DNA from 3 places in the Priestia megaterium genome. Region 1 is predicted to be linked to each of the others. Evidence: riboswitches for the same ligand, from Rfam matches in the RefSeq annotation. Region 1 holds a riboswitch; each other region holds the start of a gene.

Region 1 (9,995 bases):
GAAAAATAAAAAAAGATAAAGGGAAATACTTCGGTCCTTATCCTAATGTTCAAGCAGCAAATGAAACAAAGCGGCTTCTTGATCGCATTTATCCGTTAAGAAAGTGCTCCACTATGCCAGATAGGCCTTGTTTGTATTACCATATCGGGCAATGTCTAGCTCCTTGCGTAAAAGAGGTAAAAGAAGAGCAAAACAAACAAATTATTGAAAATATCACGCGGTTTTTAAATGGTGGATATGAGCATGTCAAAACAGAGTTAACTGAAAAAATGTTAAAAGCTTCAGAAGAACTTGACTTTGAACGGGCTAAAGAATACCGAGATCAAATTGCTCATATCGAAGCGACAATGGAAAAGCAAAAAGTAACGTTTAATGATTTTGTTAATCGAGATGTGTTTGGCTATTCTTACGATAAAGGCTGGATGTGTGTTCAAGTTTTCTTTATTCGCCAAGGGAAATTAATTGAGCGAGAAGTTTCTATGTTTCCTTTTTATAAAGAGCCAGAAGAAGATTTCTTAACTTTTATCGGTCAGTTTTATGCCAAAAATATTAAGCCAAAAGAAGTGATGGTTCCAGCAACGATTGATGCAGAGTTAGCTGAGAAGTTAGTAGAAGTAGAGGTTCAGCATCCAAAGCGAGGCAAAAAGAAAGAATTAGTAGAACTTGCGTGTAAAAATGCAAAAATTGCGCTCGGTGAAAAATTCTATTTAATTGAACGAGATGAAGAGCGTACAGTTGGCGCAGTTGAACGGTTAGGAGAAGAGCTTGGAATTGCCGCTCCTTATCGGATTGAAGCATTTGATAACTCAAATATTCAAGGAACAGACCCAGTTTCTGCGATGATTGTTTTTGTTGATGGGAAACCGGAAAAGAAAGAATATCGCAAATATAAAATTAAGACGGTAAAGGGACCAGATGATTACAGTTCCATGAGGGAAGTCGTTCGCAGACGGTATTCCAGAGCATTAAAAGAAGGTCTTCCGCTTCCGGATTTAATTGTTGTAGATGGAGGCAAAGGGCATTTAGCTGCAGTACAGGACGTTCTCGAAAATGAATTGGGACTTTTAGTGCCTACAGCAGGTCTTGTCAAAGATGATAAGCACAGAACCTCCAATCTGATGATTGGTGAGCCTCCTCAAATCATACCGCTTGAACGCAATAGTCAAGAATTTTATTTGCTTCAGCGAATTCAGGATGAAGTTCACCGCTTTGCGATTACCTTCCACCGTCAAGTGCGCTCTAAGTCCGCTTTTCAGTCAGTTCTGGACGACATTCCGGGAGTGGGAGAAAAGCGTAAAAAAGCTTTGTTAAAGCATTTTGGTTCGGTGAAAAAATTGAAAGAAGCAACGATTGAAGATATTCGAAATTCAGGTGTTCCTCAGAACATTGCTGAAAAAATTTATGAAACATTGCAAAAATAGTCTTGAAATAATAGAAAATATTTGATAAGCTATTAACTAATTTCATACGACACTTCATCAAATGAAGTGAAGATAGAGGTGCAAATTTAATCAGTACGCATCAGGAAGGGTATGAGCCCTTATGAACGATGCGGAAAGGGAAATTTGCCGAAGTGAACATTACCTCATAGTAATGATTGCTGGTTCTGCGTTGAATAAACGTAGGATTGTCAAGATGTAGATTCTTGGAGAGCTATCTCACGGCAGTGGACGGTTATGTTTTATAATTTTCGTTCGTTAAGCAATGAGAGCTCATCTCATTGCTTTTTTTATTGTCTGAGTAAAAAAATTTAGCTTCTCATCATCCTGCATATGCAAATTTATTGAAAAGGAATGAACAAAATTATGGCATTAATCGTTCAAAAATTTGGTGGAACATCTGTTGGTTCTGTTGAACGTATTCAACATGTAGCAAACCGTGTTATTCAAGAAGCAGAGCGCGGTAACCAAGTAGTAGTTGTTGTATCGGCAATGGGCAAAACCACAGATGCACTGGTGAAATTAGCAAGTGATATTACGGACAGTCCAAGTAAACGCGAAATGGATATGCTTCTTACAACTGGAGAACAAGTAACGATTTCCCTGTTAACAATGGCTCTTCAATTCAAAGGTCATGAAGCCACTTCGCTAACAGGTTGGCAAGCTGGTATCCAGACAGAAGCAGTTCACAGCAATGCACGAATCCAGCACATTGACACGACTCGTATTCAAAGCCAATTAGATAGAGGTCGAATCGTAGTAGTAGCTGGATTCCAAGGCTGTTCAGAAGATGGAAGCATTACAACATTAGGTCGAGGCGGCTCTGACACGACGGCAGTAGCTCTTGCCGCGGCACTAAAAGCTGCAAAATGTGATATTTATACAGACGTAACAGGAGTGTTTACGACGGATCCGCGCTACGTAGAAGATGCTCGTAAACTTCATTCTATTTCATATGACGAAATGTTAGAATTAGCCAATTTAGGAGCAGGGGTGCTGCATCCGCGCGCTGTTGAGTTTGCAAAAAATTATCAGGTACCGCTAGAAGTGCGTTCAAGCTTAGAAAACGAGAATGGAACGATTGTTGAGGAGGAAGTTTCAATGGAACAAAACTTAGTCGTAAGAGGAATTGCGTTTGAAGATAATATTTCACGGGTGACAATTGAAGGGTTAAACAACGAGTTACAAACTCTTTCTACTATTTTTACAGCATTAGCAAAAGAACAGTTAAACGTGGATATTATTATTCAAAACGTAACGGCTAATAATCGCCTCTCTATCTCATTTTCTATTAAAACTGTAGACGTAGAAGCTGCTCTTGCCGTCTTAAAAGAGTATAAATCTACTTTGGGGTATACGCGTATTGAACATGAAAGCGGTCTGGCTAAAGTATCGATTGTGGGATCTGGCATGATTTCTAATCCAGGTGTTGCAGCCGAAATGTTTGAAGTGCTGGCAGGAGAGAAAATTGAAGTGAAGATGGTCAGCACGTCTGAAATTAAAGTATCTACAGTTGTACCGCATGCTGATATGGTAAAAGCTGTTGAGACGCTTCACGTAGCATTTGAATTAGAAGAGCAGCAGGCAGTGCAAGTATAAAGAAGAGAAAAAAGACGTGGTATCTCCACGTCTTTTATATATACGTATTTCTTACTTTTTATAACGCTCCGCACGGGTTTCGGTAGGTAAGATATCTTTTCGGTCCCACTGCACGGAAATCAGCACTTTTCCGTTCTTTTCTTTAGGTGTTAAGTAGGCTTCTGTTAGGCAGTTGTTTTGACGCTGAATCTGTTCAGCCACAAATCCTGACTCAAGATGAAATGAACAAGTTTCCTGCTGAAATCTTTTGCTGACCACATCACCTGATAACTCAAGCTCTAGTGAATATTTATCTTTTTTGGCAAGCGTCAGTGTTCCCCAGGAAGCTGCTTTAAAAAAAGCGACGATTTCATCCATTGTATTTAATGGATATTTACGCGCAAGGTGTTTTCCTGCCCAGTATGAGATGGTATTCGTTTCGTCTCCAAGAAGCTCTGGAATCAACACGTCACGCAAAAGACTGTATCCAAAATATGGAACGTGATCAAGAGCTCTCTCTGTTTCAGCTGCGGCATTAGGTTCTAATGTTTCCATCGTCTCTTCAAGTTCTTGCTGTGATTCTGTTTGTAAATTGCTCATGCTTTCCCCTCTTTCTTTACTACTATTATATACAAATCTAAAAAACCTCTCACGCATTTTTTTAATAAAATGTAAGAGGATCTTTATTATGGTAAAAAGAGTTAGATGTAAAGATAAAAAATCCATAAAATTACTTTTAAAAGGGTACTTTTACCTGTGTAAATGTTTTGTGAACTTGTTTACAATAAAAGTATAAAGTAAACGCTTACTTAACTGTGGCAAGCGATATTATAATAGAAAGAAAAAATCTTTAACATCAATGTAGTAAGCGTTAACAAATATAAAATTTTATAAATTTATATTTTATAGAAGATTTAAACATCTTGCCTTGACGCTCTTAATCGATGGGAGTAAAATTAACCTGTCACATACTTTATTAGGAAATGCAAAGGTTTTCATTTCCTGTATTCACGATTAATCTATTTGTCTAGTGGGAGTAAGAAAGTTCTTCACAAACTATGTTCATTTAACTAAGGGGGGTCTACGCAGATGGCGGCAAACAGAGAGTTTCAATATCGGAGAATCCATTCACTACTTGGAGTAATACCAATCGGGATTTTCTTAACACAGCATTTAGTTGTGAATCATTTCGCGACAAAGGGAGAAGAATCATTTAATCAAGCAGCTCACTTCATGGAGAGCTTACCTTTCCGCTATGCTCTAGAAATTTTCATTATTTTCTTACCAATCGTTTTTCACGCAATATACGGTCTTTACATCGCATTCACTGCTAAAACAAACGTTAACAACTATGGATTTTTCCGTAACTGGATGTTTATCCTTCAGCGTGTTTCAGGTGTAATCACACTTATCTTCATCACATGGCACGTATGGGAAACCAGAATACAAGCTGCGCTTGGAAAAGAAGTAGATTTTCAAATGATGGAACGAATTTTAAGCAACCCAGCAATGTTTGCATTCTACATAGTTGGTGTTGTATCTACGATCTTCCACTTTGCAAACGGTCTATGGTCATTTGGAGTTAGCTGGGGGTTAACTGTAACACCACGTTCTCAAAGAATTTCAACTTATGTGACATTAGCAATCTTCTTAGCACTTACATTCGTAGGTGTTCGTACATTATTCGCATTTGCATAAAATTAAGGTTTTGAAGGAGTGGGGTTCCGATGAGTAACGGAAAAATCATCGTAGTCGGTGGCGGTTTAGCTGGCTTGATGGCAACAATAAAAATTGCTGAGTCTGGCAAGCAAGTAGATTTATTTTCACTAGTTCCGGTAAAAAGATCTCACTCAGTTTGCGCGCAAGGTGGAATCAACGGAGCCGTAAATACGAAAGGTGAAGGAGATTCACCATGGGAACACTTTGATGACACAGTGTATGGCGGAGACTTTTTAGCCAACCAGCCACCTGTAAAAGCAATGTGTGAAGCAGCTCCTGGTATTATTCACTTACTTGACCGTATGGGTGTTATGTTTAACCGTACTCCTGAGGGTTTGTTAGACTTCAGACGATTTGGCGGAACGCAGCATCACCGTACGGCTTTTGCTGGAGCAACAACGGGTCAACAGTTATTGTACGCATTAGATGAGCAGGTTCGTCGCTATGAAGTTGCCGGACTTGTGACAAAGTACGAAGGATGGGAATTCTTAGGTGCTGTTCTTGATGATGAGCGCAGCTGTCGCGGAATTTCTGCACAGAATTTAAAATCAATGGAAATTAAAACGTTCCCAGCTGATGCGGTTATTATGGCTACAGGTGGACCTGGTATTGTCTTTGGAAAATCGACGAACTCAGTTATTAATACAGGTTCAGCGGCATCTATCGTGTATCAGCAAGGTGCATACTATTCAAACGGAGAGTTTATTCAAATTCATCCAACTGCTATCCCGGGAGATGATAAGCTTCGTCTTATGAGTGAATCTGCTCGTGGAGAAGGCGGACGCGTTTGGACATATAAAGACGGTAAACCTTGGTATTTCTTAGAAGAAAAATATCCGGCATACGGTAACTTAGTACCTCGTGATATTGCAACTCGTGAAATTTTTGACGTCTGCGTAGCGCAGAAGTTAGGAATTAACGGAGAGAACATGGTTTATCTGGACCTTTCACATAAAGATCCAAAAGAGCTAGACATTAAACTTGGAGGTATCATCGAAATCTATGAAAAATTCATGGGCGATGATCCGCGCAAAGTACCAATGAAGATTTTCCCAGCCGTACACTATTCAATGGGCGGTTTATGGGTGGATTACGATCAAATGACAAATATCCCTGGCTTGTTCGCAGCTGGTGAGTGTGATTATTCGCAGCACGGAGCGAACCGTTTAGGAGCAAACTCATTATTGTCAGCTATTTATGGCGGTATGGTTGCTGGTCCTAAAGCCGTTGAATACATCAATGGTTTAGAAAAGAGCGCAGATGCTATTTCTTCAAGCGTATATGATCGTCATGTGAAAGAAGAAGAAGAGAAATGGAACAATATCATGAATCTTCAAGGTACAGAAAATGCATACGTTCTTCATAAAGAGCTAGGGGAATGGATGACTGACAACGTGACAGTCGTACGATACAATGACAAACTGTTAAAAACAGATGAAAAGATTCAAGAATTAATTGAACGCTATGATCGTATTAACATTAATGACACGGCTAAATGGAGTAATCAAGCGGCAACATTTACTCGTCAGCTTCAAAACATGCTCCAGCTTTCACGTGTTGTAACGCTTGGAGCTTACAACCGTAACGAAAGTCGCGGTGCTCATTATAAGCCGGATTTCCCAGATCGTAACGATGAAGAATTCTTAAAAACAACAATGGCATCTTTCGTTGATAAGAAAACGGCTCCTTCTTTCCATTATGAAGAGGTAGACGTATCGTTAATCAAACCGCGTAAGCGCGACTACACAAAGAAAAAAGATGAAAAACCAAAAAAACAACAAGAGGGGGTTCGTTAATCAATGAGTGAACAACAAACAGTCCAAAAGACAGTGCGCTTCATTATTACACGTCAAGATTCAGCTGAATCTGCTCCTTACAATCAGGAGTTTGAAATTCCGTATCGTCCGAATATGAACGTTATTTCAGCACTGATGGAAATCAGACGTAACCCTGTTGATGCTTCAGGTAAAGAGGTTGCTCCGATAAACTGGGAAATGAACTGTTTAGAGGAAGTATGTGGAGCCTGTTCAATGGTTATCAACGGTAAACCTCGTCAGTCATGTACAGCTCTTGTTGATAAACTAGAACAGCCGATTCGCTTGCAGCCAATGAAAACATTCCCTGTTGTTCGTGACTTGCAGGTAGACCGCAGCCGTATGTTTGATTCACTGAAAAAAGTAAAAGCCTGGGTTCCGATCGATGGCACATACGATTTAGGACCAGGACCGCGTATGCCTGAAAAGAAACGTCAGTGGGCGTATGAGTTATCCAAGTGTATGACATGCGGCGTTTGCTTAGAAGCTTGTCCAAACGTAAACGACAAGTCAAACTTCATCGGTCCAGCACCGCTTTCTCAAGTTCGCTTGTTTAATGCCCATCCAACCGGTGCGTTAAATAAAGGAGAACGTTTAGAGACGATTATGGGTGATGGAGGGCTAGCGAACTGCGGGAACTCTCAAAACTGCGTTCAATCATGTCCAAAAGGAATTCCATTGACTACTTCAATCGCAGCTTTGAACCGCGACACAACAATTCAAGCATTCAGAAGTTTCTTTGGTAGCGATCAAGTATAACCACTCAAAACCTCTCCACGTGGAGAGGTTTTATTTTGTCTATGACGAACGGAGGAAATACAGATGAATAATATTTCGTATATTGAAGACATGGATCACTGGAAAGAGTCATTTTCGTTTAAGCAGAAAATCAAGGTAAGATTTTCGGAAACAGATATGTTTGGGCACTTAAATAATACGGTTCCTTTTGTTTATTTTGAACAAATACGTACGGAATTCTTTCACCATATTGGCTTTATGCAAAAGTGGACGAGTGAGTATGAGGGAACGATACCGGTGGTGGCTGATTTGCAGTGCGACTATGTCAAACAAGTGTATTTTGGCAACGTGCTAGCTGTTTTTGTAAAGGCCCATAAAATCGGACGTTCTTCGGTTGATTTACACTATATGATTCAAAATGAGCAAGGAGAGGTTGTACTCACGGGGAGAGGAACAATGGTGCAAATTTCTAAAGAAACAGGAAAAAGCGTGCCTTGGAATGAAGAGATGAAAAGGTGTTTATCGACTATATAAAAATGGCTTGAAGGCTCTTTCTTCAGGCTTTTTTTCTTTTTCAAAGGTAAAAAAGAGTTTTTTGCATATTTTTTCTAAAACTAGTAACCGCGTAGGCATACCGCACATAAGATATGTTGACTAAATTTACACCCATCCGATAGTTCAACTCAGGATCAGGCAAGGAGGGTTACATTGAAAGAAAAAGAGTTTCAACCTAAACCGCTACTTACAAAGCGTGAACGAGAAGTATTCGAGCTTTTAGTACAGGACAAAACAACAAAAGAAATCGCGAGTGAACTATTCATTAGCGAAAAAACAGTTCGAAATCATATTTCTAATGCGATGCAAAAGCTTGGAGTCAAGGGGCGTTCTCAAGCAGTCGTAGAACTCCTTCGAATGGGAGAACTTGAACTATAACATGAGCTGGCTTTCTTTTTAGAAAGCCAGCTTTTTGTATATTTTTTTAAGTATCGCATATGTATCTAAAAAGAATATCATTAAGAAAATATTATAAAAAAGGTAAATCTTTATAAAAGAAACTTATTGCTTGAAATTGAATTTCAGAGTACGTATACTTTTAAGTAAGGAGATACTACTTCAAAAGAAAGAGAGGTGAGATGATGAAAAATGTATGGTTAGGGGTATTATTATGCATGATATTCTGCTTGCCTTTTGCGAGTTTGCCAGATAAATTTATTGATAATGACTTTGAAAAAGTAAAGGTCACAAAAAGTTCGGTACAGCATTACACGGATATCGTGCACATGTCTCCAGGAGCTAAGCACAGCGTCAAACAAATAGGATCTCTAATACAAAGTGTGATAGTAACTTTTGCTTTAGTATGGGTGAGTACCAAGCTCATCATTCCGACGCATCAAATTGCGTATTTTTTCCTCAAGAAAACACTTTTTTATCCAAAAATCTTTCAATCAAGTTACCTCAATTAAATAAAAAAGGTTGAAATTTCAGCAGCCTTTTCTTCAAACCTAAAATTACCTACTATTCTTAGGCTTATTTGTCATGGGGATTTTCTATACAAATAATGCAATGAAAATTTAATATTCTTCTTAAAAACTTTATAGGAGTGATCATTCAATGATGATTAAAGAAACGGAATTACCAGGAATCGGCCGTAAATTTGAAATTGAGACAAGCGGAGGAAACCGTGTGGTCGTTATTATTCATGATGATGGACGACGCGAAATCTACCACTTCGATCAAAAAGATTTAGAAGAAAGCATTTTTGACATTACGTTAACAGATACGGAATCAAGACAGCTAGCTGCAATTTTAGGCGGCATGATTTACAAGCCAAAAGCAATGGAAACCATTGAAGTGGCATTCAATGACTTAGTGATTGAATGGTACAAAGTTGAAAAACAGGCCAAAGCTCACAGTAAAACAATTGGCGAAATTGACGTTCGCAGCAACTATGATGTCACAATCATCGCTGTCATTAAAAACACGCAAAAAAAATTATCCACCCCAGGACCAGATACGTTAATTGAAGAAGGAGATACGCTTGTCATCTCTGGTGAAAGAGGAAATTTAAAAACGCTCATTAAAGAATTGCTTTCACAAGGAGGTAGTTCATAATTGGATCATTTAGTATTTGAAGTTGGGACAGCTTTGTTACTAGTCGCTTTAGCGGCTATACTAGCACATAAATTTAAATTTACGATTATTCCATTCCTCATTCTGCTGGGCATGGCGGTTGGTCCCCATGCTCCTGAGTTTGGCTCATTCAGTTTAAAGTTTATTGAAAGCCAAGAGATTATTGAATTTATGGGGAGAATTGGAGTTCTCTTTTTACTCTTTTATTTAGGGTTAGAATTTTCAGTTGGAAAGTTAATTAAATCAGGTAAGTCCATCGCGGTGGGAGGATCTATTTATATTTTAATTAACTTTACCTTAGGATTATTGTATGGATACCTGACAGGAAATCCTCTTCTTGAAGTGCTGATTATCGCTGGAATTATTACGATTTCGTCCAGCGCAATTGTCGCAAAAGTATTGGTTGATTTAAAACGAACGGCAAATCCAGAAACGGAATTGATATTAGGGATCATCATGTTTGAAGATATTTTCTTAGCGGTTTATCTTTCTGTCGTTTCAGGGTTGGTGCTTGGAGACCACGGATCGCTTGCTGGATCTTTAACATCTATTTTAATTGCGTTTGGCTATATGATGC
Region 2 (9,995 bases), 2.0 Mb from region 1:
TTCAAAAGCCGGTCCTGATGGATGCACATACGTTATTTCCATTTTAAAATAAAGATGAAAGAAGATGATGCTTATGCTACGTTCCCGACCAGTGCTGCTGCTTATCGATGTACAAGAAGGGTTTTATTCACCCCAGTGGGGAGAAAGAAACAATTTAGATGCAGAAAAGAATATGCTGACGCTACTGCAAGCATGGAGACGCCAAGATTATCCTGTCATTCACGTGCAGCATGCATCAGAAAATCCAGATTCTCCTTTACACCCAAGCTCGAAGGGGTTTCAGTTTAAAGAAGGATTTGGTCCACAAGAAGATGAATACTTAATTCGCAAGCACGTGAACAGCTGCTTCATTGGAACAGAGCTAGATAGCTATTTAAAAGCAAATGGCTATGATACGCTCATTTTAATAGGACTAACTACTAATCACTGCGTCTCTACGACTGCCCGCATGGCTGGGAATTTAGGGTACAGGACGTACGTTGTAAACGATGCAACGGCTTGCTTTGATTGTATGTCCTACGATGGAAAAACCAGACTTCCTGCAGAAGATGTACATACATTCGCACTGTCTTCTTTGCACGGAGAGTTTGCAACGGTCATTTCTACAAAAGAGACTCTTCAAGTCCTTCAAACCTTTCAATATGCCCAAAACCAATAACCGATGTGCATGCGCACATCGTTTTTTTATGTAGATTATGTTTATTAAAAGAAGTAAAATAAAGATAATTCTATACTATAAGGAGTTTGTACATATGATCATTCGTTATGCTAAAGAAGAAGATTTACCTATGCTTGTTGAAATTTATAATCAGTCCGTTCAAACAAGTGCTGCTACTTTTGACTTAACGCCTGTAACAGTAGAACAAAGAAGGGGCTGGTTTAATAATCATATTAGCAATGAACTCTTTCCGCTTATTGTCGCGGAAAAAGATGGAGTAGTAGCGGGCTATGCTTCGCTTTCTTCTTATCGAGATAAAGAAGCGTACATTCAAACGGTAGAGCTATCGATTTATATTGATAAAAATCAGCAGGGGTATGGCATTGGAAAACAGCTTATGAAGCGGATTTTGGAATTGGCTAAAGAACTCAACCATCACGTTGTCATTTCAGGGATTACAAAAGGGAATGATATCAGTATCAAAATGCATGAGCAATTTAATTTTACATTTTGCGGAGAATTTAAAGAAGTAGGCTGGAAATTCGATCAGTGGCAAGATGTGCTTTTTTATCAGCTTATTTTATAAGATGTATGACACCTTTACACATTGTAACGTTTTAGTTTCATGTGTAAAGGTTATTAAAATAATAAGTCATTTTATTATTTTAATACGAAAGGTGTTAGCTATCATGAATACAGCATATAAGAGCTATTCCAAAAAGATGGTCCAAAAAAGAACTGCATATCCAGCTGAATAGAATCAAACACAATTCTGAACTATCTACTATAACAGCAGATCCGCTTTTTCACCTGTTACAATGTACTCGTTCGGGCCTTCAAACTAAGCAAGAAATCATAGACTACATCCAAACCATTCCTAATCACCAACTTCCATCTTTTGCAACTCGTTTAAGCAGGTTAATTCAGCGTATTTATTATATCGAAGCTGCTGATTACTATAACCGTCCCCTCAAAGGTTATATGCTTGTTATGAAAAACCAACCCGCTTATATATCTCTTCATTTTGCCGATCAGCTCATATAAAAAAAGCTCTCTATTCTTTTGAATAGAGAGCTTTTTTTATTCGTATTTTTTCACTGTTACTTGACATTCTTTTAACGGGATAAGCTTCGACTTTTTCGTCCATTTGTATCCTAACCAAACAATTAAGAATAAAGGAAGTCCGATATAAGAAACAAGTACACCGTACCAGTCAATCGAGTCACCCATAAACGCCGAATAGTTTTGGCCTAAAATAACAACGGCACATAAAATAAAGGCAAAGATAGGGCCAAATGGGAAAAGTTTTGCATGATATGGAAGTTCACTCAAATCATGACCTTGAGCAACAAATGCTCTTCTAAAACGATAGTGGCTGATCGCAATTCCTAACCAAGCAATAAAACCAGACATACCAGAAGCATTAAGTAACCACGTATATACCGCACCGTCTCCAAAAAATGAAGCACCAAATGCAAGTGTACCGACAAGTGCCGTTGCGATTAAGGCATTAACTGGAACGCCTCGTTTATTCACTTTTGCTAAGAACCTTGGTGCTTTTCCATCTTTCGCTAAGTTCCACAGCATACGCGTAGAAGCATACATACCTGAGTTACCAGCAGATAAAACAGCTGTTAAAATAACGGCATTAATCGCTGATGCTGCAAACGCCAGACCTGCTCGTTCGAATATTAAAGTAAACGGACTTACTCTCACGTCATCACTTGCTAATGAATTCGCTGTGTATGGAATAAGCATTCCAATAACAAAAATAGCTAAAATATAAAATAACAAGATGCGCCAGAAGACTTGTTTAACTGCGCGAGGAACCGTTTTTTCCGGATCTTCACTTTCTCCAGCTGCGACTCCAAGCAACTCTGTTCCTTGGAATGAAAAACCAGCTGCCATAAATATACCTAGTACAGTGAAGAATCCACCGTGAATCGGTCCATCACCAAGCGTGAAGTTTTTGAAACCTGGTGCTTCATTGTTAAAGATACCAAAAATCATCATAATACCAATAACTAAAAAGATAATAACCGTTACTACTTTAATTAACGAAAACCAAAATTCAGATTCACCAAATCCTTTTACAGAAAGGTAGTTAAGCCCAAACATAATTAATAAAAACAGGGCACTCCATAAAATAGAAGAAGAGTTCGGGAACCAAAATTTCATAATAAGGGCTCCAGCGGATAATTCAGCTGCAATCGTAATAGCCCAGTTATACCAGTAGTTCCAGCCGAGAGCGAAACCAAAGGATGGATCTACAAAACGAGACGCATACGTACTAAATGAACCAGCTTCAGGCATATAAGCTGCGAGCTCTGCTAGGCTGGTCATCAAAAAGTAAACCATTACGCCAATAATAGCGTAAGCTAAAAGCGCTCCCCCAGGTCCTGCTGTGTGAATTGCTCCACCACTTGCTAGGAATAAGCCGGTTCCGATGGCTCCTCCTAATGAAATCATCGTTAAGTGGCGAGATTTCAACCCACGTTTTAATTCTTGCTGCTCTTGCATAGATAAATACTCCTTTCGAATGTACGGAAAGAGACGGGATAACATAAAAAAAGCCCGCAGTATATGTGCGCGCTTTTAAATCTGAAAACCGCGTCAACCTTCCGTGAAGATAGCTCTTCACATCACTCGCATGATGTGACAGTTCTGTTCCTGTTCGGAGACAGCCCCAGCTTAAATCAACCGAGAAGTGATTTAAACTTCGGCAATTTTTCCTTTCAAGCAACATCCTCAATGTTCTCTGCATTTCCGTTACTTTACTATTAAAAACTGCGACCTCTACCTCATCGATTAGGATGAGGGTTTTTTATATTCAATTGACATAAAAGAAGTATAACAAATACTAAAACGATTGTCATTATAAAAAATAGATTCAGAAAATAGAAACATCTTTGAAATCTCTCGAATCTATTTTGTTACGTATGGTATAATAAACATTGTCTTTATACTACATAAATATCCAAACGTACCACAGGGGGAGCCGCCGTGCTGAGAGTGAACGAAATGTTCAGACCCTTAGAACCTGTTAGTTAACGCTAGCGTAGGAATGTGGGAATAGTAGCATATAGTTGCTTACTCCTGTGTAAACCGTTTGATATGAATGATTCAAAAACAGGAGTGAGAAACGTGAATAAAGCATTACCTTTACAGGCTAAAATTGAAATAGCTATTTTTGCAGCATTGGCACTTCTACTTGACCTTTTGCCTTCCATTAAGATTGCAACGGCTGTAAGTATTTCGTTCTCCATGGTGCCCATTTTTATTATGTGCTTTCGCTGGGGAGTAAAAGGCGGGGCTCTATCTGGTCTATTATGGGGGCTTTTGCAGTTAGCGACAGGAACGGCTTATATTTTAACAGCGCTACAAACATTTATTGAATATATTGTGGCTTTTGCTTTTATAGGTTTTGGAGGTATTTTTTCACAATCTATTAAAACAAATTTAGCTACCAATAACAGATCAAAAGCTTTTGTTTTGATTGTTTTATCCCTTATTATCGGAAGCTTCGCACGTTATTTCTGGCACTTTATTGCTGGTATTATTTTCTGGGGATCGTACGCACCAAAAGGTATGTCCGCTCTGTGGTATTCTTTTTCAATGAACGGTGTTTCAATGGTAGGGTCACTAATAGCCTGCTTAGTCATTCTTTCATTGTTAATTCCATCGGCATCAAGAATGATTGTAACTAAATCACATTCATCATAAGAAAAAAGACTAAATCTACCAAGATTTAGTCTTTTTTTTCATTTGTCACCTTTGTTTACACAAAAGTGTGTCAGGTTTGATAACATAGTTAGTGAAATATTCAAAAAACTGTTTTATGATAGTCAACATATTCAAACGAGATAAGGGATTGATAGCATGCTACAGAAATGGATCACGAGCATAGGTTTAGATATTGGAACAAGCACAACAAAACTGATTGTAAGCAAGCTGTTAATAGCAAATCAACAAAATCAGTTTACGCTGCCAGGCTGTCAAATTATTGATCGTCGCGTAACGTATGCAAGTTCTATCTATACCACACCTATGGTAAACGAGGTTGAAATCGATGTTCAACGATTAACGGTACTACTAGAACAAGAGTACAAGAATGCAGAAATCTCCTTAGATCAAGTGGAGGCGGGCGCTGTGATCATCACAGGAGAAACTGCTAGAAAGCAAAATGCAGAGAGTATCGTTCACTATCTAGCCGAACATGCTGGAGATTTCGTTGTTGCAACAGCCGGTGCTGATTTGGAAGGAATATTGGCGGCAAAAGGATCAGGAGCAATCCAACATTCCGCTGAAACAAATGCAGTAATTGCCAATATTGATGTAGGAGGAGGCACTGCTAACATCGCCTTATGTCAAAATGGAAAAGTGATAGAAACATTTACCCTGCATGTAGGCGGGAGATTAATTCGGCTGAATTCAGACGGTTTTGTAACCTACATTTCACCTTATTTAACTGAATTTTTAAAAAATAATTCTTTAATACTGCGAGAAGGTGAAAAAGCAACATTTGAAAAACTCTCGTCTATCTGTCAATTACTAGCTGAAGAAACCGTGAATTATGTAAAAGCGCTGAAGCAAAATTCCACGCTGCTCGTTTCTCCTCATACAAGATCTTCTATCCAACCAGAAACAATCATGATTTCAGGAGGAGTAGGGGCAATGATGGAGAAGCAGAAGCCAAAAACAGTGAGGAAAGTCGCTGTACATGGAGACATTGGTCCTCTGCTAGCGTATCAGTTTCAATCCATACACGTATCTCAAGCCGCTGAAACAACGCGCGCTACTGTCATTGGGGCCGGCATGCAAAATACAGAAGTTAGCGGATCAACCGTATACATTAAATCAAAGCGGCTGCCGCTAAAAAATATTCCGATTATAGAGATACCCGTACAGCAAGAGGAGGAGTGGAATCCGCAGCTGTTTCAAGAAAGAGCTCGAACGGCATGTATGCAGGCTTCAACTGTTTTCAGCGCAGAAGATCCTCCCGTTGCTATTGCTTTATCTCATTTCCCTTACTGCAGCTATATAATGCTGCAAGAATTAGCAAAAGTAATAAGCGCTGAATTTGGTGCTTGTTTTAAAGGAGCTAAGTGCCTCGTTGTTTTATGCGAGCAGGATATTGCTAAAGCTTTAGGACAAGCACTAGCCAAACAGGAGAAAGAATTAGAAATTATTTGTTTAGATCAAATTGACTTTACCCACGGAGATTATATCGATCTAGGGTTACCCGTAGCTGGAGAGGCAATCTCTGTTTCGATTAAAACACTCGCTTTTTCATCATAATCAACTGAACATACAAGGAGGAAAAGATGTTTAAAACTACCCGGTTGTTAGGAGAAACATTTTCATTTTATAGCTTGAAAGAAATTATGGCCAAAGCAAACGAAGAACGTTCTGGAGATCAGCTCGCACGAGTTAGCGCTGAGTCAATGAAAGAACGAATGGCAGCCAAACAAGTGCTAGCTGATATCACACTTGCTGATATTCGAAATTACCCGCTGCTAAGCGCAGATGAAGACAACGTCTCGGCATTAATCGAAAGTCAGGTTGATTCATCGGTTTACGACATTATTAAAAATTGGACAGTAGGGGAGTTAAGAGAATACATCTTATCTGATGAGCATACCGGAGAAGACCTTCTTGCGCTTAGCAAAGGATTAAACAGCGAAATGATTGCGGCAGCTACTAAAATTATGTCCAATTTAGATTTAATTCAAGGAGCTGCCAAGATAGAAGTGCAAACTACTTGTCAAACGACTATCGGTCAAAAAGGCGTATTGGCTTCAAGAGCCCAGCCTAATCATCCTTCAGATAACTTAAAAGGAATGAGAGCATCTCTCTACGAAGCGTTAAGCTATGGAATTGGAGATGCGGTTATCGGAATTAACCCTGTTATTGATACAACGGATAATATCTACGCGCTTTTAAATGAAACAAAAAATATAATCAACGAATGGTCGATTCCTACTCAAAACTGTGTATTATCACATGTGACGAGCCAAATGAGAGCAATCGAAAAAGGAGCAGCTGCTGACTTGATTTTCCAAAGTTTAGCAGGCACAGAAGCCGGTAATGATTCATTTGGGATTTCACTGTCTATGCTCGATGAAGCGACAGCGTTAATTCATGAAAAAGGGACAGCAAAAGGTCCGAACCGCTGGTATTTTGAAACAGGACAAGGTTCTGAACTGTCAGCAGAAGCCCACTATAATATTGATCAAGTAACGCTCGAAGCTAGATGCTATGGCTTAGCTCGCCACTACAAGCCTTTCTTAGTTAACACGGTTGTTGGATTTATTGGACCTGAATATTTATATAACAGCAAACAAGTCCTGCGAGCTGGGTTAGAAGATCACTTTATGGGCAAAATGCACGGCTTGCCTATGGGAGTAGACGTATGTTACACCAATCACATGGATGCTGATCAAAACGATATGGATAATTTAAGTATGCTTCTAGGAACAGCTGGGGTGAACTTTGTAATAGGAGTGCCCATGGCTGATGACTGCATGCTAAACTATCAGTCTCTTAGTTATCATGATATCGCAACCGTGCGCAATGTACTCGGCCGTACCCCAACTCCGTTATTTCAAAAATGGCTTGAAGATCAGCGTATTATGGAAAACGGACGCTTCACATCAAGAGCTGGAGACCCAACTATTTTTATGAATTTGATTTAAGGAAGGTGCTTACTATGATACCAAAGTCAAATCGCGATCCGCTTGAAACACTGAAACGATTTACCCCTGCCCGCATAGGTGTTGGCCGTACGGGAACAAGGCCGCTAACAAAAGACGTTTTATCTTTTCGCACAGATCATGCCGCAGCCGTAGACTCTGTATACGGCTCAGTTTCAGAAGATATTCTATCTGAGTTTAACCTTTTTTCTGTGAATACACGCGCGGAGTCAAAAGAACATTATTTAAAACGGCCGGATCAAGGGAGGTTATTAGCAGATGGCGCTAAGAAAGAGATTTTAAAAAACTGCGTGCCACAGCCTGATGTACAAGTAGTGGTATCAGATGGACTGAGCGCTAAGGCAATTGAAGAAAACATGAGCGACGTGTATCCTGCTTTAATTGATTCACTGGAGTCATATGGACTTCGTATCGGGACTTCGTTTTTTGTAAAAGGAGGGCGAGTTGCATGTATGGATGAAATTGGTGAAATCATAAAGCCAAAAGCACTTGTGCTATTGATTGGAGAGCGACCTGGGCTGGTCAGTGCTGAATCCATGAGTGCTTACATGTGCTATGAACCTAGCAAAGGCAAAAAAGAGTCTGATCGTATGGTTATTTCTAATATTCATAAAAGAGGAACGCCTCCTATTGAGGCAGCCGCACATATCGGTACCATGATTGACAAAATGATTAAGCAGCAAACAAGCGGTGTACATCTTATTGTCTAAACATCAAAAGGAGGAGAACGTATGGCGTTACAAAAACAATTAAAACCTATTCATTTATGGGCTATTTCAGTTGGTATGGTTATTTCAGGACAATACTTTGGGTGGAACTACGGGTTTGAACAAGGCGGGATTATCGGGCTTGCAATTGCAACCTTAATTGTAACGGTGTTTTACACAACGTTTATGTTCAGCTATGCAGAGCTTTCAACATCTATCCCGCAAGCTGGTGGACCTTCAGCTTATGCAAGAAGAGCACTTGGACCTTTTGGCGGATATATCGCCGGAATTGCATGCTTGCTTGAATTTATTTTTGCTCCTCCTGCTATTGCGGTATCAACAGGAGCATACCTGCACTTTCTTGTCCCAGCCGTTAACCCTGTATATGCAACGGTAGGTGCCTTTATTTTCTTTGTTTTACTAAATTTAATCGGGGTAAAAGAAGTAGCGGTGATTGAGCTTACAGCTACCATTGTTGCACTAATTGGTTTATCTATTTTTTATGTAGCTGGTTTGCCTCATGTACAAACATCAAATATTTTCAACGCTCATTCATTTATTAACGGGCCAACAGGGGTACTAGCGGCTATTCCATTCGCTGTTTGGTTCTATCTTGCAATAGAAGGCGGAGCAATGGCAGCGGAAGAAGTGGAAAACCCTAAGAAAAACATTCCTAAAGGATTTATTGGAGCGATTATTACTCTTGCAACCGCAACGTTGTTTACGCTATTTGTAACAGCAGGACTTGGCGGAGGAAGCGGGAAGCTAGCCGATTATCCACTTCCGCAGGCACTGTCTTCTGTATATGGAAACGGCATTTCAACCGTTGTTGCTATTATCGGGCTATTCGGATTGATTGCTAGTTTAAATGGAATCATCATGGGATTTTCAAGACAAACCTATGCGCTTGCACGAGATGGTTACTTCCCTAAATTTCTTGCTAAAACGAATAAAAAAGGAGTTCCTGTCGGCGGTTTGTTGATTCCGGGAGCAATCGGTGTGATTTGTGCTGGATCTGCCACGTTTGCCAATGCCCTTATTATCTTATCTGTATTCGGAGCAATGATGATGTACTGCATCAGTTTAGTTTCTCTTTTTATTTTACGCAAAAAAGAACCTAACTTGTCTCGTCCTTTTAAAGTAAATTACCCGGTAGTGCCAAGCGTTGCTTTAGTATTAGGGATTCTGTGCTTATACAGCATTATAAAATACAGTGTGCTTACAACAAGTTTAATGCTGTTTGGTGTTTCTCTACCTTTAATGTATGTGATTCTTGGCATTTTCCTTCTTTCAATTATTTACTATGTTTTTTATGGTTCAAGACAGCTTAAAAAAGAGGCATCCAATTCATATCAAGAAGCATCTATTAAATAAGAAGAAAAACGGCTGCTGTAAAGGCAAGCCGTTTTTCTTGTGAAATTAAAGGGTTGAGCGTTTTTTTGTAGAATGATATACTAGGTCTGTTTGTTGGAAGAATATACATACATTTATATTAGATAAAGAAGGGGCAATTATGATGAACAAACGTAATACAATCATTATCACGGTTGTTTCATCTATTCTGTTATCAGCCTGTCAGCAAGAAGAGACAATAAAAGACGGAAATACAATGATAGTAGAAAAAGATGCAAAAAAAGTACTAAATGAACCAAAAACACAGGTAGAAAGCATTCAATCAATTGATTTGAATAAAGAAGCAATGAGCGGAAAATTTATCACAGCCTGGATGACTGATTACTTTTCAGCGTTTGGAAAAGCAGTTGATGACAACTCTTTTAATGATCTAAAAGCTTTTTTGAAAGCGGACAGTTCTTTTTATAAAGAACAGAACCTTCTTGTTGAAAATTTCACACGACAAGGCATCGAGCAGAAGAAGCAAACGTTTCATATTGTCAATTGGTATGAAGAACCTAACCA
Region 3 (9,995 bases), 2.2 Mb from region 1:
ATAGCACACCATCAGTCCAAGCCCCGTTCCTTTCTCTTTCGTACTATAAAAAGGTTTTCCTAAATGCTGCATTCGTTCCTGCGTGATGCCTGGCCCCTCGTCGCTAAACCGGACAACAAGGTTCTCCTGATTAAATCTTTTTAGTTGAATCGTTACGGTTCCTCCACTTGGCATGGATTCGACGGCATTTTTAAATATATTGCTAAAGACCTGTTTTAACTGGTTTTCTTCGCATAATACGAGAGGAAGATGAAGATCAATCTCTTTTTTTACGTGAATTTTCTCTGTAATCCCCTGCACCTCAGCTAGCTTTAACGTGTTCTCTAAGATATCTTGGACGTGTTTGTCTTTGTAGGTTTTCGCCTGAGGCTTTGCAAGACTCAAGAACTCGTCGGCAATCAATTCGATTCTATCTAACTCATGATTTATCATTTCTACATAGTAAGGCTGACCGCTCGTTTCTTCTAATAACTGCATAAATCCTTTTACCGCTGTTAGAGGGTTTCTGATTTCGTGAGCGATACCCGCTGCTAACTGTCCGACTAAGGAAAGCTGAGCGGATTCACGCAGCAATTTTTCAGTTTTTTTACGTTCTGTAATATCACGAAACAAAACTTGAATGGCCTGCTTTCCCATATACGGAATAGGAAAGGCAATGGTTTCGGCATCAATCGTATGACCGTCTTTATGAATAAACTTTTCTTCCTGCAGATCCACAGATTTATTTTCTGTTTTCATTCGATAAATTCGCTGTTTTACAACATCATAGTAATCAGGGTGAACAAACTGATAAACACAAGCTCCTAATACATCTTGAGGATTCTTGTATCCTAGTGCTTTAGCTCCTGCAGGGTTGATATAATCAATTTTACCTTCACTATGAACGATAATTGCTTCCGGGGATAACTCAATCAAACTTCGGTAGCGCTGTTCGCTTTCTTTTAAAGCCGTCTCATCCTGCTTGCGCGATGTTATATCTCGATAGACAAACGCAATGCATAACGGCCAATCATTCATATTTTCAACGCGAAATAGTGTGACGCTTACATTAATTAAATGCCCGTCTTTATGCTGTCTGACCGTCTCGAATTCCGTTTTCGATTCCCCTGATTGAATAGTCTTATGAAGTTCGCACACGGGCTCCTTTAAAAACGAAGGTATAATCGGAAGAGGCTTTTGATGAATTTCTTCAAACGTCCAGCCAAATGTATTCTCAAACGCAGGGTTCACTTGAAGCGTTTTACCCTCTAAGTCAACGATAGCAACAGCATCTGCGTTATGATAAATAAAAGGCTGAATCTGTTCTTTTTTCTCCTGATAACTAGTTATATTCACGCAATGTCCCATAATTTCAGGTTTTTCTGTGTAAGATAAAGGGGTTAAGTTTACTACATAGCGTTTATCATTTATTTGAAGCTCGTACATAAGCTTTTTCTTTTTATTTAGCGCTTCGAAAAAATGCTCATACGAGACCCATTCTTCTAGAGGTATTTTTTGCTCAGAAACGCTTTCTCCTTGATACATACTGTAAACAAGGTGGTCACCTTTTTGTTTGTAAGCAAATATGATTCCTAGAGCCTCAGCTGAATGATTTTCTGCATGTAATCGGACTATTTTTTTATTTTCGTTCATCGTTCATATTTACCTACCCCTCACTAGCATCTTTCCTAATCGTTCTCATTCTCTTAATTTTACATGAGGCGTTTAAAATTTACTAGATAAAGAAGCAGATATTTTCCATTCATTCACATAAAAAAAGCGCCTGTATAGGCGCTTTTTTATGTGAATAGGAATTACTTTGAATGATGCATTTTATGACAGTGCCGCTTCGGAACAAACCCATTTTTCTCCATATGCTGATAGCGATTTTCCATATGTGAAGAAATGTTTTGACTCTCCGTTTTGCTTAGCACGCCGTACTCCACATATTTTGAAAGTATTTCTTTCTTTTTTTCGAACATTTCTTTGTACAGAACGGATAATTCCTGCTTTTGCTGAGACGTCAGCTGCACGTCTTTTGTTTCTGGCTGAGGATTGTTTTCCGCTAATACAGGCGTGCCGCTCATAAATAAAAAAGCTGCTGCTGCACTTATCATAACCTTTCGCAAACAATCTACTTCCTTTCATCATATAGTAGTTATAGTTTGCGAACTTCTATTTGTTTTCATTCATTCCATTTGCTTAGGACTCAATAGCTCCTCTTACATCATAATCGCTAAGATCAATTTCCATTTCCATTTCAAGTGCTAATTTAGCAAGCTCTGAACCAAGATAAGGACCCGACGTTAAGCCTGAAGCTCCGAGACCATTCGCTACTAGTATTCCTTCGTAAGCTGGAAGAGCCCCAATGACTGGCAAGAAGCCTGGAGTAAATGGTCGAAACCCTACCCTTGTTTCTAAGACTGTGCTTTCTGTTAAGCCAGGAGCAATTAATAAGGCCTTTGAAAAAATTTCATGAAGCCCCCCAGCCGTTACTCTCAAGTCATAACCCGTGTCGTTTTCATGTGTTGCTCCTATGACAATTTGACCTTGTTCAAACGAAAGAATATATTGGTCGCTTGGAGGCATTACAACGGGCCAGTCTTTTGTATCTAAATCAGGAAGATGCAAGTGGACAATTTGCGCTTTTTGAAAGCTTGCTAAAAATTTCACTCCAAGAGGCTCTAGTAATTGATTTGCCCACGCTCCTGCTGTCACGATTGTTGTACTTGCTAGAAGGGTTTGTCCATTTACGGCAACGCCCGTTACTTGATTATTTTCATAAAGTAGTTCTGCGTTTCCTTCTATTATTTTTGCACCGTTTTTCTTCGCTGCATTCACAAGTGCGTTTCGAAGAGCTCTTCCGTTAACGCGAGCGGCTCCACTAATATGAACTGAACTGTATTCTTCCGAAAGAGCCGGAAACAAAGCCTGTGTTTCTTTAGCGGATAAACGTGTAATCTCGCCTATTTCGGGGGCTTCTTCCCGACGCTTATATGCTCGTTCTTCCATTTTTTTAAGCTTTTGTTCATCAGTGTGTAAACTAATTGCTCCTACTCGCTTATATCCCGTATCCGTTTCTCCATCTTCTTCTAATTGCTGAATTAATGTTTGATAGTACTTGGCGCCGCCTTTTGCTAAGCGGTACCATGCTTTATTTCGACGCTGCGAAAGCCATGGACAAACAATTCCTGCTGCTGCATCAGTAGCTTGACCAGCATCCTTGCGATCTATCAATGTCACATCTGCTCCTGCTTTTGCTAAATGATATGCCGTAGAAGCTCCAAGTACCCCAGCTCCAACTACGATGTATGTTTTCATACCAAAACACCCTTTTCTTTCTTCTAGTATTCTCATGCTATATGTATGCAATTTTAGCATAGCAAAAAAAGAAGTCACATACTAGGCGAAGCTATTTTAAGCTTATTTTTAAGCCTTGCTGACTTTGACATATAGCTCCTTTCGTCTCGTAAACAAAAGCGGTAGAAGTTCTTTTACCAAGATTATAACAGGGTGAAGAAAGCCATAAATAGTGGTAGTACGTCTTTAACGCTGTGGCTTACGGCTTTTTTATTATAGGTGCTGAATAAAAAAATGAAAGAATAAAACCACTATAATATGTAAATAAAAAGAAATAACCATTATTTTAAGGAGAGCGTATGCAATCTTCATTTGTATTATTTTTTATCATTCTTGGTTTACTATTTGGCAAGTGGCGAAGGTATCAAGAATACTACCCTACTTTGCTGTTTTGGGTCACGGGGAATTTGCTTTATGAAGTGCTGCTGTTTCATCACCGCGTATGGGTATTTCACCCTGTTGGTATTGATCATCTTTTTCTACCCGATCACCTAATGGTTTCTCTTGGAATAACCTTAATTATTTATCCGTTTGTTATACCGGTTTTTTTAGGAAGGCTGCCGCTGCATGTAAGCGGCCGGCTGTGGTGGATTCTTTTATGGGCGCTTTTATTTACTGTGATTGAGTTCATTGCTTATGTTAATCACAGTATCACTCATCATTATGGATGGTCGCTGCTATGTTCTTTTCTCTTCAATATTGTCACGTTCTCACTTTTAATCATTCATCAGAAGACAGCGCTGGCTGCTTGGATTCTATCTGGAAGCTTCATAGCTTTTTTATTTATCTTCTTTGATATTCCTATGCCTTAACTTTTCATTGACTAGACAGAGGAAAAGGAAATATAATAGGAGTTACATTTAAATATAATTTTCCTCTCTGAGAATAGAGGTGCATGAAATCAAGAGTCACTTATTGGAGACTAATGGAGTCTGTGAAGATAAGTAAAAGGGATTTCGTGCCGAAGTATATAAACATCCATTGTGTTCATATACTGGTTCAGTATTGAATAAATGCTGAGCTGTCACAAACCACTTGGTTTGTGGAGAGCTATTGAAGAGATGTTGATGCCTAGAATGTAATAATACTTTATTATTATGAAACCAAGACGCGTGAACATCACTTCACGGGTCTTTTTTGTGTTTTTCTACTGACCATCAAAGTTATAGTTGAATGATTTAAATGGAGGGATACGGATTATGTACTTACATGGAACGAGTAAAATTAACAGCAGCAATCATTTAGAAATTGGGCAGTGCGATACGGTCGAACTGAAAAAACAATACGGCACTCCCCTATACATCTACGATCAAGAATTAATTGAGACGAAATGCAAGGCCTTCCATTCAGCCTTTCAAAGAAGCGGATTTTCATATCAAATCGCCTATGCAGGGAAAGCGTTTCTTTGTATGGAAATGGCTAGCCTTTTAACGAAGCTTGATATGTCATTAGATGTGGTCTCAGGAGGCGAATTATTTACAGCTCTTGAAGCGGGATATCCAGCTGAACGCATTCATTTTCACGGAAATAACAAAACGATTGAAGAAATTGAAATGGCTCTTGATGCGAATATTGGCTGTTTTGTTGTGGATAACTTTACCGAACTTGAAGTTTTACATGCCTTAGCAGCTGAGCGCAAACAGAAAGCATCTATTCTTCTGCGTGTTACTCCAGGGATTGAAGCCCACACACATGAGTATATTATGACCGGACAGGAAGACTCCAAGTTTGGATTTGGTCTTTCCAATGACCAGGCTATGAAAGCGGTAAGTTCTGCATTAGAAAAGCCTTACTACGATCTTTTAGGCATTCATTGTCATATTGGTTCGCAAATTTTTGAAGTAGATGGTTTTTCTCGCGCCATTGATATTTTAACTGATTTCTTATTCAGTATTCGTGATAAAATGGAATTTGAAGTAAAAGTTTTAAACGTAGGTGGTGGTTTTGGTATTCGTTATACCGAAAGCGACTCTCCACTTCCAGTTGAGTATTATGTAGATGCACTGACAGAAAAGCTAAGCCGCACGTTAACTGAACAGAATTATACCCTTCCGGAAGTCTGGATTGAGCCTGGAAGAAGCATCGTAGGAGAAGCAGGTACAACGCTTTATACAATCGGCTCAACGAAGGAGATTCCAGGTGTACGCAAATACGTAGGAATTGATGGCGGTATGACCGATAATATCCGTCCTGCTCTTTACGATGCAAAACATGAAGCTGTCTTGGCTAATAGAGTGACGGATAAAAAAGATGAAACAGTATCAATTGCGGGGAAATGCTGTGAATCAGGAGATATGCTTATTTGGGATATCGATTTACCGCGCGTTAATCAAGGAGATTTACTAGCAGTATCCTCTACAGGTGCCTACAACTATTCAATGGCTAGCAATTACAACCGTATTCCGCGCCCTGCTGTTGTATTTGTGAAAAATGGAGAAGCTCGTCTTGCTGTAGAGCGAGAAACATACGAAGATTTGGTGCGTAAAGATGTAAAGCCAGTCGTTACTACGTATGCAATGAGCAAATGATAGCTGTTCTTGCGTAGTAAAGAAGCTATTGTTGTTTGGAGGAAATCTATATGGTTTTAAGTGTATTTAAAACGTACAGATCATCGCTTATTCTGCTTCTCGCTATTTTAATTGGCGGGATAGCAGGATATGCTATCGGGCCCGATGTGGCAGTCGTAAAGCCCTTTGGTGATTTGTTTCTTAATTTAATGTTCATGATTATCGTTCCCCTTGTCTTTTTTAGTGTGGCTTCGGCGATCGCAAACATGAACGAAATGAAACGTCTTGGTAAAATTATGCTAGGTATCGCCGTTGTGTTTGTCGCCACTGCTGCTGTTTCAGCCGTTCTAGGCTTTTTAGGCGCATCACTTTACAATCCGCTGCACAACGTAGATACTTCTGCCATTAAAGAATTAATGGGTGACAGTGAAAATACAGCTGAAAAAATGACGCTTTTAAATCAGCTTGTTAGTACATTTACTGTACCTGATTTTGTTCAGTTATTTTCGAAAGAGCATATTTTACAATTAATTGTCTTTGCCGTTATCTTCGGTATTGCTACCACGATGGCTGGTGAAAAAGGACAGCCTATGGCGAAATTTCTGACTTCGGGTCAAGAAGTATCGATGAAAGTCGTTAAAATTGTCATGTACTATGCTCCAATTGGTTTAGGGTGCTATTTTGCTACTGTAGTAGGAGAACTTGGACCAAAGATCTTGCAAGGGTATGCTAGAGCATTTATTCTTTATTTATTAATTGCAATCGTTTACTATTTTGGCTTCTTTACGCTCTACGCATGGATTGCTGGCGGTAAAGCAGGAATTAAGCTGTTTTGGAAAAATGCAGCTGCTCCTTCTATCACTGCTATTGCTACCTGTTCTTCCGCGGCATCTATTCCAGTCAATTTAGACGCAACAAAGAAAATGGGTGTGCCGCTGGATATTGCTGAAACAGTGATTCCATTAGGAGCAAACACCCATAAAGATGGTTCTGTTATCGGTGGTATTCTAAAAATTGTTTTCTTATTCAGTTTGTTCGGCAAAGATATGACGTCTGCTACGAGTATTTTGAGCATATTAGGCGTAGCCTTTTTAGTTGGAGCCGTAATGGGAGCAATTCCTGGAGGCGGTATGATTGGCGAAATGTTAATCATTACAATTTACGGATTTTCGCCAGAAGTTCTGCCCATCATTGCGGTCATTTCCACAATTATTGACGCCCCTGCTACGCTCTTAAACAGTACGGGAAATACAGTAACAGCGATGCTTGTTACAAGGTTTACAGAAGGAAAAGACTGGATTAACAAAATTATCACCACCGATAAAGTCGCCTAGTAAAAAAGCAAAGGGAACAGTCTTAGTGACTCTCCCTTTGCTTTTTTCGTGTGCAGTAATATCGATAGCCGTGTATAAAGTTTGTAAATACGCACATTCTATAGGTATGTTTCATAACCGGACTGGAGGTGTCGTCTAATGAGTAACGCTGCAGGAGGTTCAAAGAAGAATCAACCGAATGATGCGAATCACGTAAGTGCAGAAACAAAAGCTCATCAAAAACGTCTCACTGAGCAAAACAAACAAGAGCATCAAGCTGAAGAGCGAAAATAAAATGACGTCAAAGAACGTTTGGCACAGGCCCTGCGTTCTTTGACGTCATTTTATTTTGAGAGAGCTTAATGACGACGCTCTTTATAGGTCTATCGTACAACCTCCTTTCAAACTTTTACATATTCTATTAATAGGTTTGTAAAAGGAGGAATGATATGGTGTTTTCTTGGATAGAGATTACAGCTGCAGCCTTTGGGCTTTCAGTTATTTTGATAAGTTTTGCATTTTTGCCCGAACGTACAGGCAAAAATCTTTATATTCCTCATCAGCTAGTAGCAAAATCTATGTTTCTCTATAAAAAGATTATTGGTTTTATAAATCAATTTCGACAGAAACTTTAGTTCATTTCCTTTCCTCGTTTTTATTCATTGGATAGCTCCCTTTTTTAATCAGCGCATTTACAGTAAATAATTTAATGGTTAAAATAAAGAGTAAAAAAAAAGGATAAGCAGTTTGCAGAAATGGAGTTTCACATGGAAATCAGAGACTTAGAATACTTTATAGAGGTAGCGAATCATAAAAATTTTACAAAGGCAGCGCTGCAAGTTCATTTGTCACAAACGGCTTTAAGTAAAGCCGTCAAAAAAGTAGAAAATGAACTAGGATTTGAGCTTCTTGACCGTTCAACAAGAGAATTAAAGCTAACCGATGCAGGAGAAGTCGTGTATCATCAGGCAACTAAAGCGCTGTCGGTGTTAAAAGACATGCCTCACTTGTTGGGCGATTTAATGAACTTGCAAACAGGGCAAATCAAGATGGGAATCCCTCCGCTCATCGGGACCTTGTTTTTCCCGAAGATTGCAAAAGCATTTAATGAACAATACCCTAAAGTATCTCTAGAGCTTATTGAATTTGGAGCAAAAAAAATTGAAGCCCTTGTGGAAGAGGCTGGTGTAGATATGGGGATTGTTATGCTTCCTCTCACAAGCGGTCATGATGAGCATTTTCACGTATACCCGTTCGTTAAGGAGAGATTCCTTTTATACGCCCATAAAAACCATCCTTTAGCGAAACGTTCTTCCGTCTGGATGAAAGAATTGGAGCATGAAAAATTCATTATGTTCAGTGAAGAATTTACGCTGCACGACCGGTTAATTCAAGATGCTTTAAAATCAGGATTTGTGCCTTCTATCGCATATAAAAGTTCTCAATGGGATTTAATTATTGAATTAACAGCAGCAGAACTAGGTATTGCTATTTTACCCGAATCGCTTTATGCCAAAGTGAAAGATTCCAATATTATTACGGTACCTATTGCAGATCCTGAAATGATGTGGGAACTTGGAATTATTCTGTTAAAAGAACGCTACAGTTCATTCGCTGTAAGAGAGTTGATTAATTTTCTGACAGCAAAACAAATAACAAATAAGTTGGACGCAAATTAAATAGAGGCTGGGAGATAACGAAATCAATCCACAGCTAGAAGCACCTACGCCTACACACATGAAATTTACGTTCACTATCACCATGAAAAAATCCGACCGAGGAATCGAGATTCTCCATCAAGAATTTGAATTCATCGGTCGGATTTCCCTTCAACAAAACTACTTTTGTCCCAGCCTCTTTATATGTAACACGAGTTCTATCATTCAACAATCCCTACAATGAATCCATCATAGCCTTTGCTTCCAACGGTTTGTATAGCCGTGGCGCTGATTCGTTTTTCTTGAGCCAGAGCATCCATAAATTGTCGAATTCCCTTTACATTTTCATCTTCACTTTCTGAGTTCACCACATGCCCTTGACGAACAACATTATCACAAATAATCGTACTTCCTCGTTTTGATAATTCTAGAGCCCACTTTAAGTAATTTGGGTTATTCGGCTTGTCAGCATCAATAAAGATAAGATCAAACGGCTCTGTTCCCTTATCCTTTAATACAGCTAATGTATCAAGCCCGGGGCCGACAATGACTTCTACTAAGTGGCTTACTCCCGCTCTTTTTAAATTAGCTCGTGCTACTTCTGCATGCTGAGCGCTTAATTCGAGCGTAATCAGCTGTCCATCTTTCGGAAGAGCTCTGGCTAGCCAAATCGTGCTGTACCCTCCAAGAGTACCAATTTCCAAAATGCGTTTAGCCCCTTTTAATGAAGCTAACAAATGCAGAAACTTTCCTTGACTAGGCGATACGTCGATGGCAGGTAATCCAGCCTCTTGATTTGCCTTCAATACCTCATCAAGAATAGGGTCAGGTTGTATGAGCTTATGATTCATATAAAGATCCACTTCATTCCAAATTTCATATATAGACATTTCCATACTCCTCCACATAAGTGATAAAAGCTTTATTATTCAAAGATACGAATATGTTTTTCTCATATTCAGCTTGTTGCCGTAATCGTTCGTATTATGAATGTGTTCTAGCTCTCTAATAAACTATCCTGCTCGCTCTTAAAAAGAATTGTTATATGTCCATAAAAAAAGACCTTCAGAGAGGTCTTTTTTTATCTTTAAATAATCGTAGCTCAATCCGTAAAAAATATCCGGTACCTTTCTACCGGCTATTTTCTAGAAGACATCTTATTATCCGTTATGACTGAA

What was found. Region 1 has a riboswitch for lysine ahead of CEQ83_RS22945 (aspartate kinase). Riboswitches for the same ligand answer to the same signal wherever they lie in the genome.
Region 2: it holds a riboswitch for lysine, as region 1 does, so the genes downstream of both, CEQ83_RS12455 (amino acid permease) here and CEQ83_RS22945 (aspartate kinase) in region 1, are expected to answer to the same signal.
Region 3: it holds a riboswitch for lysine, as region 1 does, so the genes downstream of both, lysA (diaminopimelate decarboxylase) here and CEQ83_RS22945 (aspartate kinase) in region 1, are expected to answer to the same signal.

The regions. Positions count from the first base shown of each region.
Region 1 is NZ_CP023317.1:4,470,467-4,480,461, reverse strand. Features, by position in the region: gene uvrC (excinuclease ABC subunit UvrC) at 1-1,421, shown strand, start outside; lysine riboswitch at 1,487-1,664, shown strand; gene CEQ83_RS22945 (aspartate kinase) at 1,806-3,038, shown strand; gene CEQ83_RS22940 (YslB family protein) at 3,090-3,617, opposite strand; gene CEQ83_RS22935 (succinate dehydrogenase cytochrome b558 subunit) at 4,107-4,715, shown strand; gene sdhA (succinate dehydrogenase flavoprotein subunit) at 4,745-6,532, shown strand; gene sdhB (succinate dehydrogenase iron-sulfur subunit) at 6,536-7,309, shown strand; gene CEQ83_RS22920 (acyl-CoA thioesterase) at 7,373-7,822, shown strand; gene gerE (spore germination transcription factor GerE) at 7,997-8,221, shown strand; gene CEQ83_RS22910 (hypothetical protein) at 8,425-8,751, shown strand; gene CEQ83_RS22905 (cation:proton antiporter regulatory subunit) at 8,900-9,400, shown strand; gene CEQ83_RS22900 (cation:proton antiporter) at 9,401-9,995, shown strand, end outside.
Region 2 is NZ_CP023317.1:2,480,054-2,490,048, reverse strand. Features, by position in the region: gene CEQ83_RS12475 (cupin domain-containing protein) at 1-52, shown strand, start outside; gene CEQ83_RS12470 (cysteine hydrolase family protein) at 74-658, shown strand; gene CEQ83_RS12465 (GNAT family N-acetyltransferase) at 753-1,244, shown strand; gene CEQ83_RS12455 (amino acid permease) at 1,739-3,178, opposite strand; lysine riboswitch at 3,281-3,465, opposite strand; TPP riboswitch at 3,640-3,740, shown strand; gene thiT (energy-coupled thiamine transporter ThiT) at 3,773-4,381, shown strand; gene CEQ83_RS12445 (ethanolamine ammonia-lyase reactivating factor EutA) at 4,538-5,956, shown strand; gene CEQ83_RS12440 (ethanolamine ammonia-lyase subunit EutB) at 5,983-7,353, shown strand; gene eutC (ethanolamine ammonia-lyase subunit EutC) at 7,368-8,081, shown strand; gene eat (ethanolamine permease) at 8,103-9,452, shown strand; gene CEQ83_RS12425 (TcaA NTF2-like domain-containing protein) at 9,595-9,995, shown strand, end outside.
Region 3 is NZ_CP023317.1:2,287,264-2,297,258, reverse strand. Features, by position in the region: gene CEQ83_RS11510 (PAS domain-containing sensor histidine kinase) at 1-1,632, opposite strand, end outside; gene CEQ83_RS11505 (YckD family protein) at 1,794-2,108, opposite strand; gene CEQ83_RS11500 (NAD(P)/FAD-dependent oxidoreductase) at 2,182-3,300, opposite strand; gene CEQ83_RS11495 (CBO0543 family protein) at 3,639-4,151, shown strand; lysine riboswitch at 4,218-4,400, shown strand; gene lysA (diaminopimelate decarboxylase) at 4,539-5,867, shown strand; gene CEQ83_RS11485 (dicarboxylate/amino acid:cation symporter) at 5,918-7,180, shown strand; gene CEQ83_RS27585 (hypothetical protein) at 7,319-7,453, shown strand; gene CEQ83_RS11480 (hypothetical protein) at 7,609-7,794, shown strand; gene CEQ83_RS11475 (LysR family transcriptional regulator) at 7,927-8,838, shown strand; gene CEQ83_RS11470 (O-methyltransferase) at 9,039-9,725, opposite strand; gene CEQ83_RS11465 (GNAT family N-acetyltransferase) at 9,978-9,995, opposite strand, start outside.